One region of the Amphibacillus xylanus NBRC 15112 genome, then DNA from elsewhere that is predicted to be linked to it. Evidence: a T-box and tRNA genes for the amino acid it is inferred to sense, from the RefSeq annotation. Region 1 holds a T-box; the other holds one or more tRNA genes.
What was found. The T-box of region 1 lies ahead of alaS (alanine--tRNA ligase). A T-box ahead of a tRNA ligase gene usually reads a tRNA of that ligase, here a tRNA-Ala.

Region 1 (8,051 bases):
TCTTCAGAGAAACTAAATTTCATCGTTTTATCCATTGAATCCATGCATAACACCCCGCCTTATTCTGTAAATTAGCTTTACATACTCATTCGTTGTCTATCTCTATTATACCTTTAAATTCTTTCAAATAACAAGTTACTTAACTGTTGAAATGAATTTTTTCGCATCTTCTAAAGCTTGTGCTACCATTTCAGGTTTTTTCCCTCCTGCTTGAGCCATGTCTGGACGGCCTCCACCGCCACCGCCACAAATCTCAGCAGCTTGCTTAATTAATTTTCCTGCATGGTATCCTTGCTTAACTAAATCTGCAGAAACCCCTGAAGCTAATTGTACTTTCCCATCATTAACGGCTGCAAGTAAAATTATACCTGATTCTAGCTTTTGTTTTAAGTCATCAACCATTGAGCGCAGTTGATTCATGTCACTCACATTTACTTTTTCAGCTAATACACGAACACCGTTAATTTCCTCAACTTTACCTAGAATTTCGCTCGCTTCATTGTTTGATAATTTCTGCATTAATGATTCGTTTTCACGCTTCACTTGTTTAAGTTCTTGGAATAGTGCTTCCACTTTTTCATTTACTTGAGTTGGTTTTGTTTTTAATAACTGAGCTGACTCAGTTAAAACCTGCTCGCGTTCGTTTGTGTATTCAAAAGCACCTTTACTTGTTACTGCTTCAATTCTACGAATACCTGCACCAATACCTGATTCACTTATTAATTTGAATACGCCTATTTCTGCCGTGTTTTTCACATGGCATCCACCACAAAGTTCTAAACTATAGTCACTGATTTGAACAACTCGGACAATATCACCATACTTTTCTCCAAAGAGCGCCATTGCTCCCATTTCTTTTGCCTCTTCAATTGGATAAAGTCCTGTTGAAACCGGAATTGTCTCCCAGATTTTTTGATTAACTTTTGATTCAATTAATTTTAATTCGTCATCAGTAACTGCGCTAATATGTGAGAAGTCAAATCGTAAGCGTTCTGCTGTTACTAATGAACCAGCTTGGTTTACGTGCTGACCTAACACATCTTTTAATGCTTGGTGTAATAAGTGTGTTGCTGTATGATTTTTTTCAACAAAACGACGTTTAGTATCATCAACATTCACATCAACAAAATCGCCTACTTTTAATTGACCTTTTGTGATTTTAACACGATGTAAATGTTGGCCTTTAGGCGCTTTCTGTGTGTCAAGTACTTGAGCCATTGTCATTTCAGTCATAATTGTTCCTGTATCAGCAATTTGACCACCGCTTTCAGCATAGAAAGGCGTTTTTGCTAATACAACGAGTACTTCATCAGCAGTTGATTCATTAACGAGTTGCTTGTCCTCAATAATTGCCTCAATTGTAGTCGTTAACTGTAGCGTATCGTATCCAACAAACTCACTTGATACAGTTAAGCTTTGATAAACATCATCTTGAACTTGCATTGAATCAACCTTTTGACGAGCCTCTCTAGCTCTTTCACGTTGAAGTTCCATCTCTTGTTCAAAACCTGCTTCATCTATTGTAAAGCCGAATTCAGCAACATATTCTTCTGTCAACTCTTTAGGGAAGCCATACGTATCATAGAGTTTAAATACTTCTTTCCCTGGAATAACTGTTGATTGTTTAGCTTGTTCATCGTTAATAATTGATTCTAAGATGGTGATTCCATCATTTAAAGTTTCATGGAATCGCTCTTCTTCCTTTTGAATGACATTGATTATAAAATCACGTTTTTCTTTAACTTCAGGATAGAAGTCTTTCATGATGTCTCCAACAACATCAACTAATTGATACATAAATGGCTTTTCAATTTGCAATTGTTTCGAAAATCTGACTGCACGACGAATTAAGCGTCGTAATACATAGCCTCTTCCTTCATTAGAAGGTAATGCACCATCACCAACAGCAAAAGCTACTGTACGAATATGATCAGCAATCACTTTGTACGCTGTATCTGTTAAATCATTATCACCATATTTAATTGATGTAATGTTCTCAACTTCATTAATAATAGGTAAAAATAAATCAGTTTCGAAATTCGTTTTTGTTCCTTGAATTACTGAAACGATTCGCTCTAATCCCATTCCTGTATCAATATTTTTCTTAGGTAAAGGTGTGTAAGTATCATCTGGGTTATGGTTATATTGAGAGAACACAAGATTCCAGATTTCTAAATAGCGATCATTTTCTCCACCTGGGTATAGCTCAGGATCATTCGGGTTATTCCCATATGCTTCACCACGATCGTAGAAAATCTCTGTATTAGGTCCACTTGGCCCTTCACCGATATCCCAGAAGTTTTCTTCTAATCGAATAATTCGTTCTTCTGGTAATTGAATAATATCTTTCCAGATTAAAAATGCCTCTTCGTCTTCGGGGTGAACAGTAACAGATAGTAGCTCTGGATTTAATCCAAGCCATTTCTCATCTGTTAGAAACTCCCACGCCCACTCAATCGCTTCTTGTTTAAAGTAATCACCAATTGAAAAGTTACCTAACATTTCAAAAAACGTATGGTGACGCGGTGTATAACCAACATTCTCAATATCGTTTGTTCGGATAGATTTTTGGGCATTTGTAATACGTGGATTCTCCGGAAACATCCGTCCATCAAAATATTTTTTCAACGTAGCTACACCACTATTAATCCATAGTAATGTTGGATCATCTACTGGAATTAATGATGCACTTGGTTCTACTTGATGGCCTTTTTGCTTAAAGAAATCTAAAAACAATTGTCTTACCTCTGATGATGTTAATTGCTTCATCAATTATTCCTCCTGTTTCTATCGACTTAATCTTACTTGAGTACGTGACACTAAAAAACTCTCGTCTCTGCAGTATGTGCAGGGACGAGAGCTATCTTCGCGGTACCACCCTGATTATAGTCTAAAATAGACTATCATCTTTATCACTGTTAACGGTGTGAGCCGACAAGTTTTACTTGTACTCGTAACGAGCTTCTGTAACCCTTCGTTTAATTTATCTTTCAGCCAAGGATAAATCTCTCTAAAAACGGACTGTTACATACTAGTGTTAGTCATTGTTTTTTACTTATGATATCTCATGCTATTATATTGAAAAGTATATCGCCTGTCAATTATAGTACAATTAAATTTCAGCTTTTTTTCATTTAGACTAGATAATCACTCATGTTAAGTCGATTGAAATGGGTTAAATGTGATCACACTTCTTATCACAACTAAAACAGGTACAGCAATAATCATCCCAAAGATTCCTGCTACTTCACTCCCAATTAATAAAACGAGGATAACTAATACAGGATGTGTTCGAAGATTGTACCCTAATATAAAGGGTGATAAGAGATTACTTTCAATAAATTGGACTACTACTATCCCGATTACTAAATAGAGTACGATTTGAGGTGATTGCATCAGTGCGATTAAGACTGCTGGCGCAGCACCTAAAAATGGACCAAAGTAAGGAATGATATTCATGATCATCATGAATATGGCAAGCAAAAATGCAAATTCAATTTTTAGAATTAAGTAAACAATAAACGTGGTAAGTCCAACAAAGAAGCTAATGATTAATTGAGCTCTAATATAGTGTGCTAAATCTTTATTTAAGTGGTAAATTAATTGCTTTGTTTTTTTTAGATAACGCTTTGGAATCCAATTTAAAAATTTCATTTTCATTTTATTTTGATCAAGTAAAAAATAAAACAACAATACAGGTACGACAGCTAAACTAATAAAATATTCACTAATCGCACCCATACTAATCATTTTATTTTCTAACCATGACGAGCTTGATTCAGAAATTACTACAAATAACTCATCAATTTCGTGATGAATTGGGTCAGGTAATACATGTACAACTTCATCGATTCGATTAATCCAGTCACGATAGGTTTCTAATAGATTAGGAACTTGATTAATAAAATGGATCGCTTGTTCACGGATTGTAGGATAAGAGACATACACCAATAAAGTTATCCCAACAATAAATACCGCATAAATGATCAAAATCGCTAACCATCGCGGTATCCATCGGCACGTTAATTTATCCACTATCGGATTTAACACATAAGTCAAGACGATTGCTAATATAAACGGAAGCGAAACTTTAAATATTCCAGATAAAAACTGTCGATAATTCGGAAAGGTCCTTACTATGAGAAATAGAATGATTAAAGTAAGAATAGCTAGCACACCGTAGCGAACTAGCTTTTTAAATAATAAATCCTTGCTGGAAACTTCTTTGTTACTGGACACGGCGTTCCGCTTCAGTGAACAAGTCATCTAATGATAGTAGGCTTCCATCCAAATCAACTTCATCAATATGGAATATATCATGTTTCTTTCTTAACTCAATAAAACAGTTCCAGCAATAATAATGATCTGGTGCTATTTTACCTAAGTTTTTAGATTGACAATTAATACAATGCAAAACAAAAACACCCTTTCATACTTAAGATAATCATATTATGGTACGAAAAGGTGTTGTTTAAACATATATTTTCAGATTAAGTTAAAAAATCATATGGTGATAAATGATGGTCTTCCTCTGTTGCTGAAGCAAGCTTTTCAGCATAATCTTCATCCGTTAATACTTTAGTTAACCGTTCTTTTAAAGTCGTGTTACGAATATTCGTATCCACTTCACGAACACCAGCTAAAAAGGCTGCTTCATTACCACAAATAATCAACGACTTTTTCGCACGGGTTATCGCTGTATACAATAAATTCTTCCTTAGCATCCGACGATAGCTACGATCAACCGGCATAATAATTATCGGAAATTCACTACCTTGTGATTTATGAATTGAAATACAGTAAGCATGTGTAATATTTTTCAAATCATTTCGGTTATATACAACGTCAATATCATCATAAGTGACAACGACTTGTTCTTCTTTTTCAACATTTTCATTTGCTTTAAATATTGCTGTAATTTGTCCAATATCTCCATTAAAAACACCATCTTCAGGTTGATTTACAAGCTGAATAACTTTATCACCTGTTCTAAAAATAGCATCTTTCGTTTTTATCTCTCTTACACTAGATCGTTTAGGATTAACAATCTGCTGAATTTCTTGATTAATCCGATGTATACCAATGTCTGTACGATACATAGGTGCTAGTATTTGCATGTCCTTAATATCTACATCACGTTCTAATGCTTTTTGGACAATTTGCTTCAATGCGTCGATAATGTCATAAGACTGGCACCGTATAAAGTTAAAGTCTTTTGCTCTTGTTAGAGTATTTGATTCAACTCTATCGTGCTTTATTTGGTGGGCAAGCTCAATAATTTTAGAACCTTCCTTTTGTCGATATACTTCTTTAAGCTCTACTGCCTTAATTTGATTCGATGCTAATAAATCTGCAAGAACATGTCCAGGTCCAACAGAAGGCAATTGATCTTGATCCCCAACTAATAATACGTGCATATTCGTAGGAATCGCTTTGAAGAGTTGATTCGCAAGAAAAATATCAACCATGGAAAATTCATCAACAACGATTAAACGGCCTTCCAACTGATTGGCTTCATTTTTTTCAAAGCCATCGCCACCATCCCAGCCTAATAGTCTGTGAATTGTCATTGCTTGTAAGCCTGTTGACTCAGACAATCTTTTCGCAGCCCGCCCTGTTGGTGCTGTTAAAATAAATGGAAATTTTGATTTACTCTCATAGTCAGCTAAATCAAGTGAAACATCATGAATACTGCTAAAAGCTCGAAGGATTCCTTTTATGACTGTTGTTTTCCCTGTTCCAGGTCCACCTGTCAGAATCATGACCTTTTCATGTAAAGCCTGTTGAATCGCTTCGTATTGTTCTTTACCATAGCTAAGCGTTTCTTCTTCTTCAATTTCACCGACTATTTTTAATAACTCTGCCTCTGGAACAGCTTCAATTGGCTCTTGTTTCAAAATTCGCTTAATATGTGTTGAAAAGCCTGCCTCAGCATAATACAGATAAGGTAAATATGCTTTTTCATCGTCAAGAACAATGCTTTCTTCTTCCGCCATCTCTACTAGCTGTTGATTAATTTCCTCATTTGTAATTTGATTTTGAGTAGCATTTAAAAGACGATCAGCTTCTTGGCATAGCTGGTCTACCGGTAAGAACACATGCCCATCTTGCATTGATTCATAAAGTATGTATAAACAGCCAGCGCGAATTCTTGATGGGTGGTTTAATTCGAGTTTATTTTGTCTTGCGATTGTATCAGCTCGATGAAAACCAAATCCTTTAATATCAAACACATATTGATAAGGATTAGACATAAGTAAATCAATCGCTTGATCTTTATAGACCTCATAAATTTTTTGTGCCATTTTAAGACCAATGCCATATTTCGACAAGTGTACAACGACATGATCAAAGCCTTGGTGTTCACTCAACTGTTCGACTAACGTTTTTTTCCGTTCTTCTGTTAATCCAGGTATTTGATCAAGTACTGCTGGATTATCCATAATGGTTTGAATCGCTGTTTCTCCCAATTGATCAACAATTTTTAGTGCTGTTTTTTCACCAATTCCATAAAATAGATCACTTGATAAATAAGCAACAAGTCCCTCTTTTGTGTCTGGTAAGTATCTTTTAAAGTGGCTTACATCGTATTGTAAGCCGAATCGTTTATGTTCAACAATTTTCCCGTAAAACAAATAGGCTTCACCTGGTTGCAGTTCGCTAAAATAGCCTTTTACTACAATTTCAGGCTCTTGATACACTTCATTTGTCTCAAGGATTTTAATTTTTGCAATGGAAAAGTGTTCTGCAGGATTTGAGTAAATCGTATAAACCAATTCTCCTTTAATAAAATTTTCAGTTTGAATTACTAATTGTTCTTCCATCACAAAAAGCTCCTTTATTTTTACCATTCATTTAGATTACTCTTATCATTATAACTGATTTGTGGATGAATTTTAATTAAAGTATTAAGATTGCTCTAAAAGCGCACTTAAATATATTTTTTACTGCCCATAGCTTAATCAAATATTATCATTGTTTTTTCCTAGCAACAACTTGATTAAATATACTTCCTCCCCAATCCTTTCACGTTCATAAATAACTTATAAATGTATGATCAAGCAGTGATTGGTGCACAATAATGTTGTGCGTAAAAGTGAGGTGGCACAATTGATGAACTTAATTAGGAGGATGACAATGGGCGTTTTAAGTGGAAATCCTAAGGATCAGCCGATGCACTATGGTGAAGTCTTTGGTTTATGGTCATTTCTTTTAGCTGCTAAAGGATCAATAGCTGGATTTCAAACAAATTTCAACCATGCAGGTGATGCAGATTTAAAAAAGCTAATAGAAGAAGCAATTCAAGCGCTATAGAAGAGGTCAAGCAGATTGAAGTAATTTTAAAAGCAAACGGTATTGGATTACCCCCAACACCACCCGAGCGTCCTGATGCAATAACAGAAGAGATACCAGCAGGTGCGCGCTTTTCAGACCCTGAAATTGCGGCGATGCTTTCCGCTGATATTGCGAAAGGATTAGTCGCATGTAGTACAATTATGGGACAATCGATCCGTGAAGATATCGCGATGATGTTCGGTCAATTCCACAGTCAAAAGGCAACACTGGGTGGAAAAGCACTAAGAATGAATAAAGAAAAAGGTTGGTTAGTTCCACCACCATTACACTACTTTAGACCAGAAGAAGAATAACTGTTTCAACTCAGAAGGGAACAAGTTTAGTGCTTGTTCCCTTCTTTTATGAGACCTATTGAAAGACGATTATAAAGTTCCTTTAAATCTAGCTGGCTTTTCCACATATTGATCAATGATATAACCACAATCTGTACAAAGTATATATATTACTGCTGATCCCATCCCGAGAATTTTTTTAAATGGATTAAGAACAGCATAACCACTCTGTTTCCCTTTCCCCAAGTCTTTCCCACCACATCTTGGACACTCATGAACCAGATGATTTTGAATCATTTGACGACCTCCAATACAGTTATATTTTTAACCACCCATTAATCAGACAAGATTCATACATTTTTTTAACTAAACATATATCCTAATTATAACATGTATTTCTATTTTTTAGTTTATTCCCTTATT
Region 2 (8,051 bases), 480 kb from region 1:
CCTTGTTCTTCTTTAAAAGCTCAACAATTGATTGTCTAGTTGTTTTCTGTGAACTCATCCAAAACACCCACCCTTTATTTAATCATAGCTTAAAATATTTGTGAAGTAAATAACAAAGTGTGAACATTTATTACTTATTAATCTCCTACGTCTAAAATGTCACAATTGGTGTATATTAAATGACAAACATCATTGTATCCACTACAATGATATTCTAATAAGATAAGTTTTTCCTGAAAGGGTAGATTAATATGGGGATTGTCATCGTAGAAATCTGCGAAAGTAATGTCTTAATAACAGTTGATGCTGAACGATTATTAGAAGAGGAATATCCGGAAGTTTCCGTTATCGTCAATCAATGCCTATCTCTATGCGGTTTATGCAGATTCAATCCTTTTGCTTTAGTAAATGGTAAAAGAGTGCGTGGTAGAGATGTTGATGAATGTTTAACTCGAATTCGTCAAGCTATTGAAGAGGAATTATCACAGCTTCAAGCTTAATTTAAATATTTTTTCAAAAAAAAAGCGTCTGCCTTTTGATTCAATTGGCAAACGCTTTTTAGCTTACATCTTAAATTGTTGAACTAATTCATTTAATTCTCTTGCAGATTCTAGTAATGTGCTCGCTCCATTTGAGACGCCTTCCATTGCACTTGAGGCCTCTTCAGCTGAAGCTGATGTTTCTTCAACACCTGCAGCAGACTCTTCTGAAATCGATGCGATTTCTTGAACAGCTTCATTTACTTTAGCAGAATCATTGTTCAATTCTACTAATCCTGAAATAACTGTTTGAACATTAGATGTCATAACCGCAATAGCATCTTCAATTGCCTTGAAACGAACTCCTGTTTCTTCAATATCTTTTGTTCCTTGTTCAACTTCATCGTAGCCTTTTTCTAATGCATCAGTAACATTCCTAGATTCAGTTTGAATTTCATTAACAATTTTGGCGATGCTGACAACAGAATTAGCAACTTGTTCAGCTAACTTTCTTACTTCATCAGCAACTACTGCAAATCCTCGACCATGTTCACCTGCTCTTGCTGCCTCGATTGCGGCGTTTAGAGCTAAGAGGTTTGTCTGATCTGCAATTTCTTTCACAACGCCAACAAGTTTAGAGATTTCTTGTGTTTGTTTATCCAAACCTGCAACTTTTTCAACTGCATCTTTAACAATTTGATCGATATTATCCATTTGATTAATCGATTTATTCATATATTCATTACCAAGCTCAGTTTCTTTCAGCACGTCATTAGATGATTCATTAATCGATTCACTGCTAGCATTAATTGACTTAATCTTTTCAGCGAAGATTGTCATTGTTTCAGCTAAATCACCTGCGAAGTTTGCTTGCGTTTCTGTTCCTGATGCCAATTCTTCCATTGTAGCAGCAATTTGCTGTGTACCTGATTTAACATCATCTGCCGATTGATTTAACTGCTCACTTTGAGAACTTACTAATAATGAAGTCTGTTTAATAGAATCAATCATATTTGTAAGCTGTAAACGCATTTTCTCCATTGATGTAGACAATTGAGCAATCTCATCTCTGCCTCGATAATGGTGGTCTGTTTCAGTTAAATCACCAGATGCAATTTTTTCGCTCATTAATACAACTCGATTTAAGTGTTGCGTCACATGGCGACTAATAAAGATAACAAGGATAAATGCAATAATTATCGATACAACCATACTTGCAATTAATATCTGTAATGCATAGTTCTGGCTACCTTCAGCATGTTCAGCAGCTAAGTTTCGATCTTCTGTTACTAAATCCCGAAGTGATTCTAAATAAAGTCCAGCGGTTGTAGTCAAATTGTTATATCGATTACTACTATATAAACGCATAACTTCGATATCAGAACCAACTGCATCTACAATTTCATCATAAAATAGTGTATTTAATTCGTCATTAATTCTAAGTACCTCATTGTAAAGCGACTGGTGCTTCTCGCCAGAAAATTTTTCATTTAAATCACTTATCAATTCATTAATTTCAACATTTTTAGCTTCGAATGCATCAAAATAACTTGTTCCGCCATATTGTGCATAAGCCATTGCTGATAGACCTTTTGAATTTATTAAATCACTTAATTCAATTGTTAAAACAGAAAGATCCGCTTCTTCAAGGACGACATCCAAATCTTTTTGGGCGTCATTAATTGAAAATGAAACAAGTCCGGTAGTCACAACTAGTAGAATAAAAATAATAATAAGTACAAAACCGTATTTCCAGCCAATTCTTAAATTATGTATACCAATTTTGCCATATTTCTTTGGACGTTTAGCCTTAATGACTTTTTCAGGCTTCGTCGTTTTGTGATGTCTTTTCGGCAGTTTTAATTTTTTAAAAGCCTTCTTGATTGATGGAATTGGTGAGGAAATGTTAAGCTTGCTGAAGTTAAATCTTTTAAACAACTTGATGGCCTCCCTTTTTTAAAAAACGCTTTCATAATATTTTAAAACTTTTTGTCGAATGAACATTATACTTTTATAGTATACTTAAAAACAACTTAAGACAAGACATTTTTCCTATTTTATCTATCAACTTAAGGCGTTTAGACTATGTATTATTTATCGGACATAATTAATTAATTTTAATATGTACTTTTGTCACATTTTATAAAATTATCTAATTTTTCATACAAAATATTACATATTTAAAAGTAAAAGACTTAATTCACAACTAATCTCTTAGTTATGAATTAAGCCTAATTTAAACCTATTAGATTTTATCGATTTAACCCGCAGTCCAGCCACCATCAGCTGTAATAATAGCGCCGTTAACAAAGCTTGAAGCGTCAGATGCCAGGAATAGCGCAACTTCAGCAATCTCTTCTGGTTGACCAATCGGTGCTGTACCTCCGCCAATTGATCCAATTGCTTTACTTCCTAACTCATGCGGTTCTGTAATTGTTGATTGAATGTTTGTTGCTACTCCACCTGGTGCAATTGCATTAGCACGGATCTTGCCGTGAATACCATATGTTGCAGCGATATTTTTAGTTAATCCTAGTAAGCCATGCTTAGATGATACATAAGCTCCACCACCACGAACTCCGAATAAGCCACCAATTGATGCGTTATTGATGATTACACCACCGTTTTCTTGCTTCTCCATCACTTTAATGGCTGCACGTGCCGCTTTAAATGGCCCAGTTAAATTTATTTGAATAATTCGATCCCATAGCTCATCTGTTAAATCACCAACAGGAACAAAATTATCCATAATTCCAGCGTTATTCACTAAAACATCAAGTGATCCGTAACGTTCAATTGCTTCATGAACCATTTGATCAATATCTTCTTGGTTACCGATATTACTTACTAATCCGACAGCTTCACCACCAGCTTCAGTGATCGACTGTACCACTGGATCAAGTAATTCTTTATTGATATCTGTAGCAACAACCTTTGCACCTTCAGCGGCAAACTTCTTAGCAATCGCTTCACCCATACCAGCAGCTGCACCTGTTACAATGACCGTTTTACCTGATAACTTCATGTGAACACGTCCTTTAGATTAATATTTTTATAATTTCTAGTTCATTATATTTCTAATCTATAAAAATAACAATCTATTTGTGAAACATTTCACAAATAGTTCATAAAAACAACACTAACCGCTGTTTTGATCAGTGTTTTGTTTGTTTTATATGGAGCATAGCGGGATCGAACCGCTGACCTCTTGCATGCCATGCAAGCGCTCTCCCAGCTGAGCTAATGCCCCTAAATGAATCCTAAATTATTATAGCTGATTATGATTTAAATCTCAAGCCCTTTTCTTGCTATCATACTAGAGTTGACATTTATCGTAATCTTTTATTAAACTGGAGATACAAGTATGAGAAAGGGTGAATTATTAGCCGATGAAGTTATAATCCTATTTTTTCACAGTCTAACTACATCTAAGTCGCATTAACCAACTCCTAAGTGAGTTTATTAAGTGTGCTTTGATTTAGTTTAGCGAAAATAGGATGTAATCGGTTATTTGAATTTAACTCTCATTTCATTTAAGCAATCGGTGCCTCCTATTTTCATTTTTACTTAAATAAAAATAGGGGGTTTTTTTGTCTCCTTTAATGAGGTGAAATGAATTGGTTATAACAGAATTAAATCAAATTAAGCAATATATCAATGGTGATTTACTATTTGAAGTTGAACAACTAATTATCGAAAAGAAAGCACGAATTGGACTTGTTGGTAAAAACGGATCCGGAAAGTCAACGTTATTAAATCTAATTGCTGGTAAGCAGGAAATTAATCAAGGCCATATTAAACGTTATGGTTCAGTAGAGTTACTTCCTCAATTGAAAGTGACCGATACAACTGAAAGTGGCGGCGAAGTGACCCAGCGCTATATCAATCAAGCATTAGCTAAAGAAACAGATTTACTTTTAGCTGATGAACCAACTACAAATTTGGATCAAGACAATATTCAACACTTATTAAATCAACTTCATCACTGGAATGGTGCAATCGTCATTGTCTCACATGATCGTTATGTTTTAGATCAACTATGTGAACAAATATGGGAAATAGAGCAACAGAAAATCCATGTATATCATGGTAACTACAGTGATTATCGCAACCAAAAGCAGTTAAAAATTGTAAAGCAAGAAGAGGAATATGAGCAATATTTACAAAAGAAAAGACAGCTAGAACGTGCTGTTGCCAAAAAAGAGCAAAAAGCACAACGAGCAACAAAAAAACCTAAACAACTTAGTTCATCTGAAGCTAAGATAACTGGTGCTAAACCATACTTTGCAAAAAAACAAAAGAAACTTCACCAGTCTAAAAAAGCAATTGAAACAAGACTAGAAAAATTAGAACGAGTAGAAAAGGTTTATCAAGAAGCGCCAATTAAAATGGAACATCCTGAAGCAGAAAAATTATATGGCAGGACGATTTTAAGAATTGAAAGTTTACCTGCGGAAATTGGCAAGCGAACATTATGGAAACCTACTAGTTTTCAAATCAATGGCAATGATAAAGTCGCGGTTATCGGCAATAACGGCGTTGGTAAATCAACACTCATTAAAAAAATTATCAATCGTGTTGATGGCGTACAACTATCTTCAGCTGTGAAAATTGGCTATTTTGATCAGAAGCTAAAACAACTTAAACTTAATCAATCGATTATCGAATATGTAAGAGAATCATCTATCCAATCAGAAACAATCATTCGAACTTGCTTAGCTCGACTAAATTTCAACCAACACGATGTTAATAAACCAATTCGAGCATTAAGTGGTGGTGAGCGAGTAAAAGTCGCGTTAGCAAAGTTAATTGTAAGTGATGCGAATATGCTGATTTTAGATGAACCAACAAATTTTTTAGACATTGAAGCGATTGAAGCTTTAGAGTCATTGCTAATCTCATACCCAAGTACTGTTTTGTTTGTATCTCACGACCAGCGACTTATTGAACGACTCGCAACGAAAATCATTGTTATTGAAGAACAGAGGCTTGAATTATTTCCCGGGACATATGAATCTTACCTTAATCCAGTAGATGATGTAGATGATTTAAAGCAAAAATTAATGATTATAGAAACTCGAATCTCAGAAGTGTTAAGTAAACTTAGTCTTGAGCCAAGCGATGAGCTTGAACAGGAGTTTCAATTATTACTGAAAAAGAAGCAAGAATTAACGAATCAATAGTATTTTGACGGTGATTGAATTTATCTTCAATTACCGTTTTTTCTTGACAAAATGGCGAGGTTATTTTAGCATTTAAGTAATTACTTAAATAGTTAAGGGTGATAATCTTATGAAAGATGTTTTTAAAGCTCTTGCTGACCCTACCCGTAGACAAATATTGACGTTATTAAAGGACGGAGACTTAACTGCCGGTGAAATATCTAGTCATTTTGATATGTCAAAACCGAGTATTTCACAGCACCTCAATATTTTAAAACAGGCAGAACTTGTATATGATAACAAGAAGGGGCAATTTATTTACTACACTTTAAATACAACTGTTTTCCAAGAGCTTGTCAGTTGGACACTTGAATTTCTTGATAAAGGAGACTCCAAAGTATGAATAAACGTATTATTCCACTAATTATGATCATTTTTTCAATTAGTTTATGGTTGATTTTCTACCGTCAGCTACCAGAACAAGTCCCGATGCAATGGGGAGCTGATGGTTCAGTCAACTGGACCGCTTCTAAATTTGTAGCTTTACTTGTCAATAATGGCATGTACATTCTTCTTTACCTCTTATTAATGTTCAGCCCTAAAATCGATCCGAAAAAGAATAACTATAAACAGTTTTCGCGTTCATATGAAATCATGGTTTACGCTATTTTAGGCTTATTTTTAATCATTAATGTAGTTGTGTTGTTCAAAAGTTTAGGTTATCCACTAGAGATAAATTTCTTTATTCCATTTTTGATTGGTCTATTATTAATGATTTTCGGTAATTACATGCAAACAATTAAACCAAATTGGTTTATAGGGATTCGTACGCCGTGGACTTTAGATAATGAAACGGTTTGGCGTAAAACACACCGACTTGGTGGAAAAATCTTTATTATTTTAGGTTTAATTTTGATGATAACACCGTTTCTTTCTGATCAGTATGTTCTACCTGTTACATTAATCAGTGTTATTGTTGGTTCACTTATTCCGACAATTTATTCTTTTTATCTTTACCGAAAGCTAAAATAAATTTGGGGGTGAAATGATGACAGACGTCATTCAATTGCTTCAACTGTTATGGCCATTATTAGTTTTACAATTTATTTTACTCGTTGTTGCAATAGTTGCTTGGTTTAAAACAGATGAAACAAAAGGGCCAAAATGGGTATGGCTACTCGTTATACTTTTTGCCAATATCATTGGACCGATCTTATTCTTTTTAATTGGAAGGAGAACAGACTAAATGGAATTATTAATAGAAAATTTAACTAAGAAATTTAACCAACAAGTTGCGGTAAATAACGTCTCATTTCAATTAAAATCTGGACAATGTATCGCATTATTAGGAGCGAACGGTGCTGGTAAAACTACTACACTAAGAATGTTAGCTGGTTTACTAACACCGACATCTGGCGAGATAAAATTTGACGGTTCTCAAAATGGTGTCGACATTCGCTCGAAAATCGGTTACTTACCTCAGCACCCTGCTTTTTATGGCTGGATGACGGGGAAAGAATTTTTAGTCTATGTTGGTCGTTTAGCTAATTTAACTAAGCTAGAAGCAGAAAATCGCGCAGATCACTTACTTGAGCAAGTTGGTATTAGTGATGCAAAAAATAAGCGCATTGGTAAATATTCAGGCGGAATGAGACAAAGGCTTGGTATTGCACAAGCTTTAATCCATAAGCCTTCAATGATCATGTTAGATGAGCCAGTTTCTGCACTAGATCCGATAGGTCGCCGCGAAGTTTTAACGTTGTTACAAGAATTAAAGCAAGATACGACGATCTTGTTTTCAACCCATATTTTAAATGATGCTGAGGAGATCAGCGATGGATTACTGTTAATTCATCAAGGTCAGCTAGTGGAGCAAGGTAGTCTTGCAGAGCTTCGGGAAAAATATCAAAAGCAGAAAATAGAGTTAAGCTTTAAAGAAGTAGATGATCAAATGATTGAACAATTAAATCAGCTTTCTAGTATTGTAGAAATCAGCCAAAATCGTGATCAATTAAATTGCATTGTTAACAATGTTGATTTAGCAAGAGAGCAAATTTTATCAAAAACCTTAGATTCCGGCTGGCAGATGACTAACTTTACTGTGTCTCGTGCTACATTGGAGGATATGTTTATGGAGGTGGTAAATAAATGAGTCAGTTTTTAACAGTATTCAAAAAAGAATTCATGGAGTCATGGCGTAACTTTAGTTGGATTTGGGTACCGATCGTCTTTATTTTACTTTCAATTATGGATCCATTGACTTATTACTACTTACCAAAAATCATGGACGCAGTTGGTGGTGTGCCAGAGGGGATGGCATTTGAAATTCCAGAAATCCCAGCACCAGATGCGGTGATGTTAGCGCTAGTACAAATCAGCTCAATAGGCGTTTTAATCGTCGTATTATTAA

Region 2: it encodes a tRNA-Ala, which carries the amino acid that the T-box ahead of alaS (alanine--tRNA ligase) is inferred to sense. The anticodon was not compared.

What each region holds. Positions count from the first base shown of each region.
Region 1 covers NC_018704.1:1,114,428-1,122,478, reverse strand. The annotation lists gene AXY_RS05515 (IreB family regulatory phosphoprotein) at 1-44, opposite strand, end outside; gene alaS (alanine--tRNA ligase) at 136-2,769, opposite strand; T-box leader at 2,847-3,054, opposite strand; gene AXY_RS05505 (AI-2E family transporter) at 3,157-4,266, opposite strand; gene AXY_RS05500 (hypothetical protein) at 4,229-4,414, opposite strand; gene recD2 (SF1B family DNA helicase RecD2) at 4,491-6,824, opposite strand; partial or broken gene AXY_RS05490 (DUF3231 family protein) at 7,138-7,649, shown strand; gene AXY_RS05485 (hypothetical protein) at 7,719-7,925, opposite strand.
Region 2 covers NC_018704.1:637,850-645,900, reverse strand. The annotation lists gene AXY_RS03265 (helix-turn-helix transcriptional regulator) at 1-58, opposite strand, end outside; gene AXY_RS03260 (YuzB family protein) at 252-500, shown strand; gene AXY_RS03255 (methyl-accepting chemotaxis protein) at 564-2,417, opposite strand; gene AXY_RS03250 (glucose 1-dehydrogenase) at 2,740-3,504, opposite strand; tRNA gene AXY_RS03245 (tRNA-Ala) at 3,657-3,729, opposite strand; gene abc-f (ribosomal protection-like ABC-F family protein) at 4,097-5,662, shown strand; gene AXY_RS03235 (autorepressor SdpR family transcription factor) at 5,772-6,044, shown strand; gene AXY_RS03230 (SdpI family protein) at 6,041-6,673, shown strand; gene AXY_RS03225 (PLD nuclease N-terminal domain-containing protein) at 6,687-6,887, shown strand; gene AXY_RS03220 (ABC transporter ATP-binding protein) at 6,888-7,793, shown strand; gene AXY_RS03215 (ABC transporter permease) at 7,790-8,051, shown strand, end outside.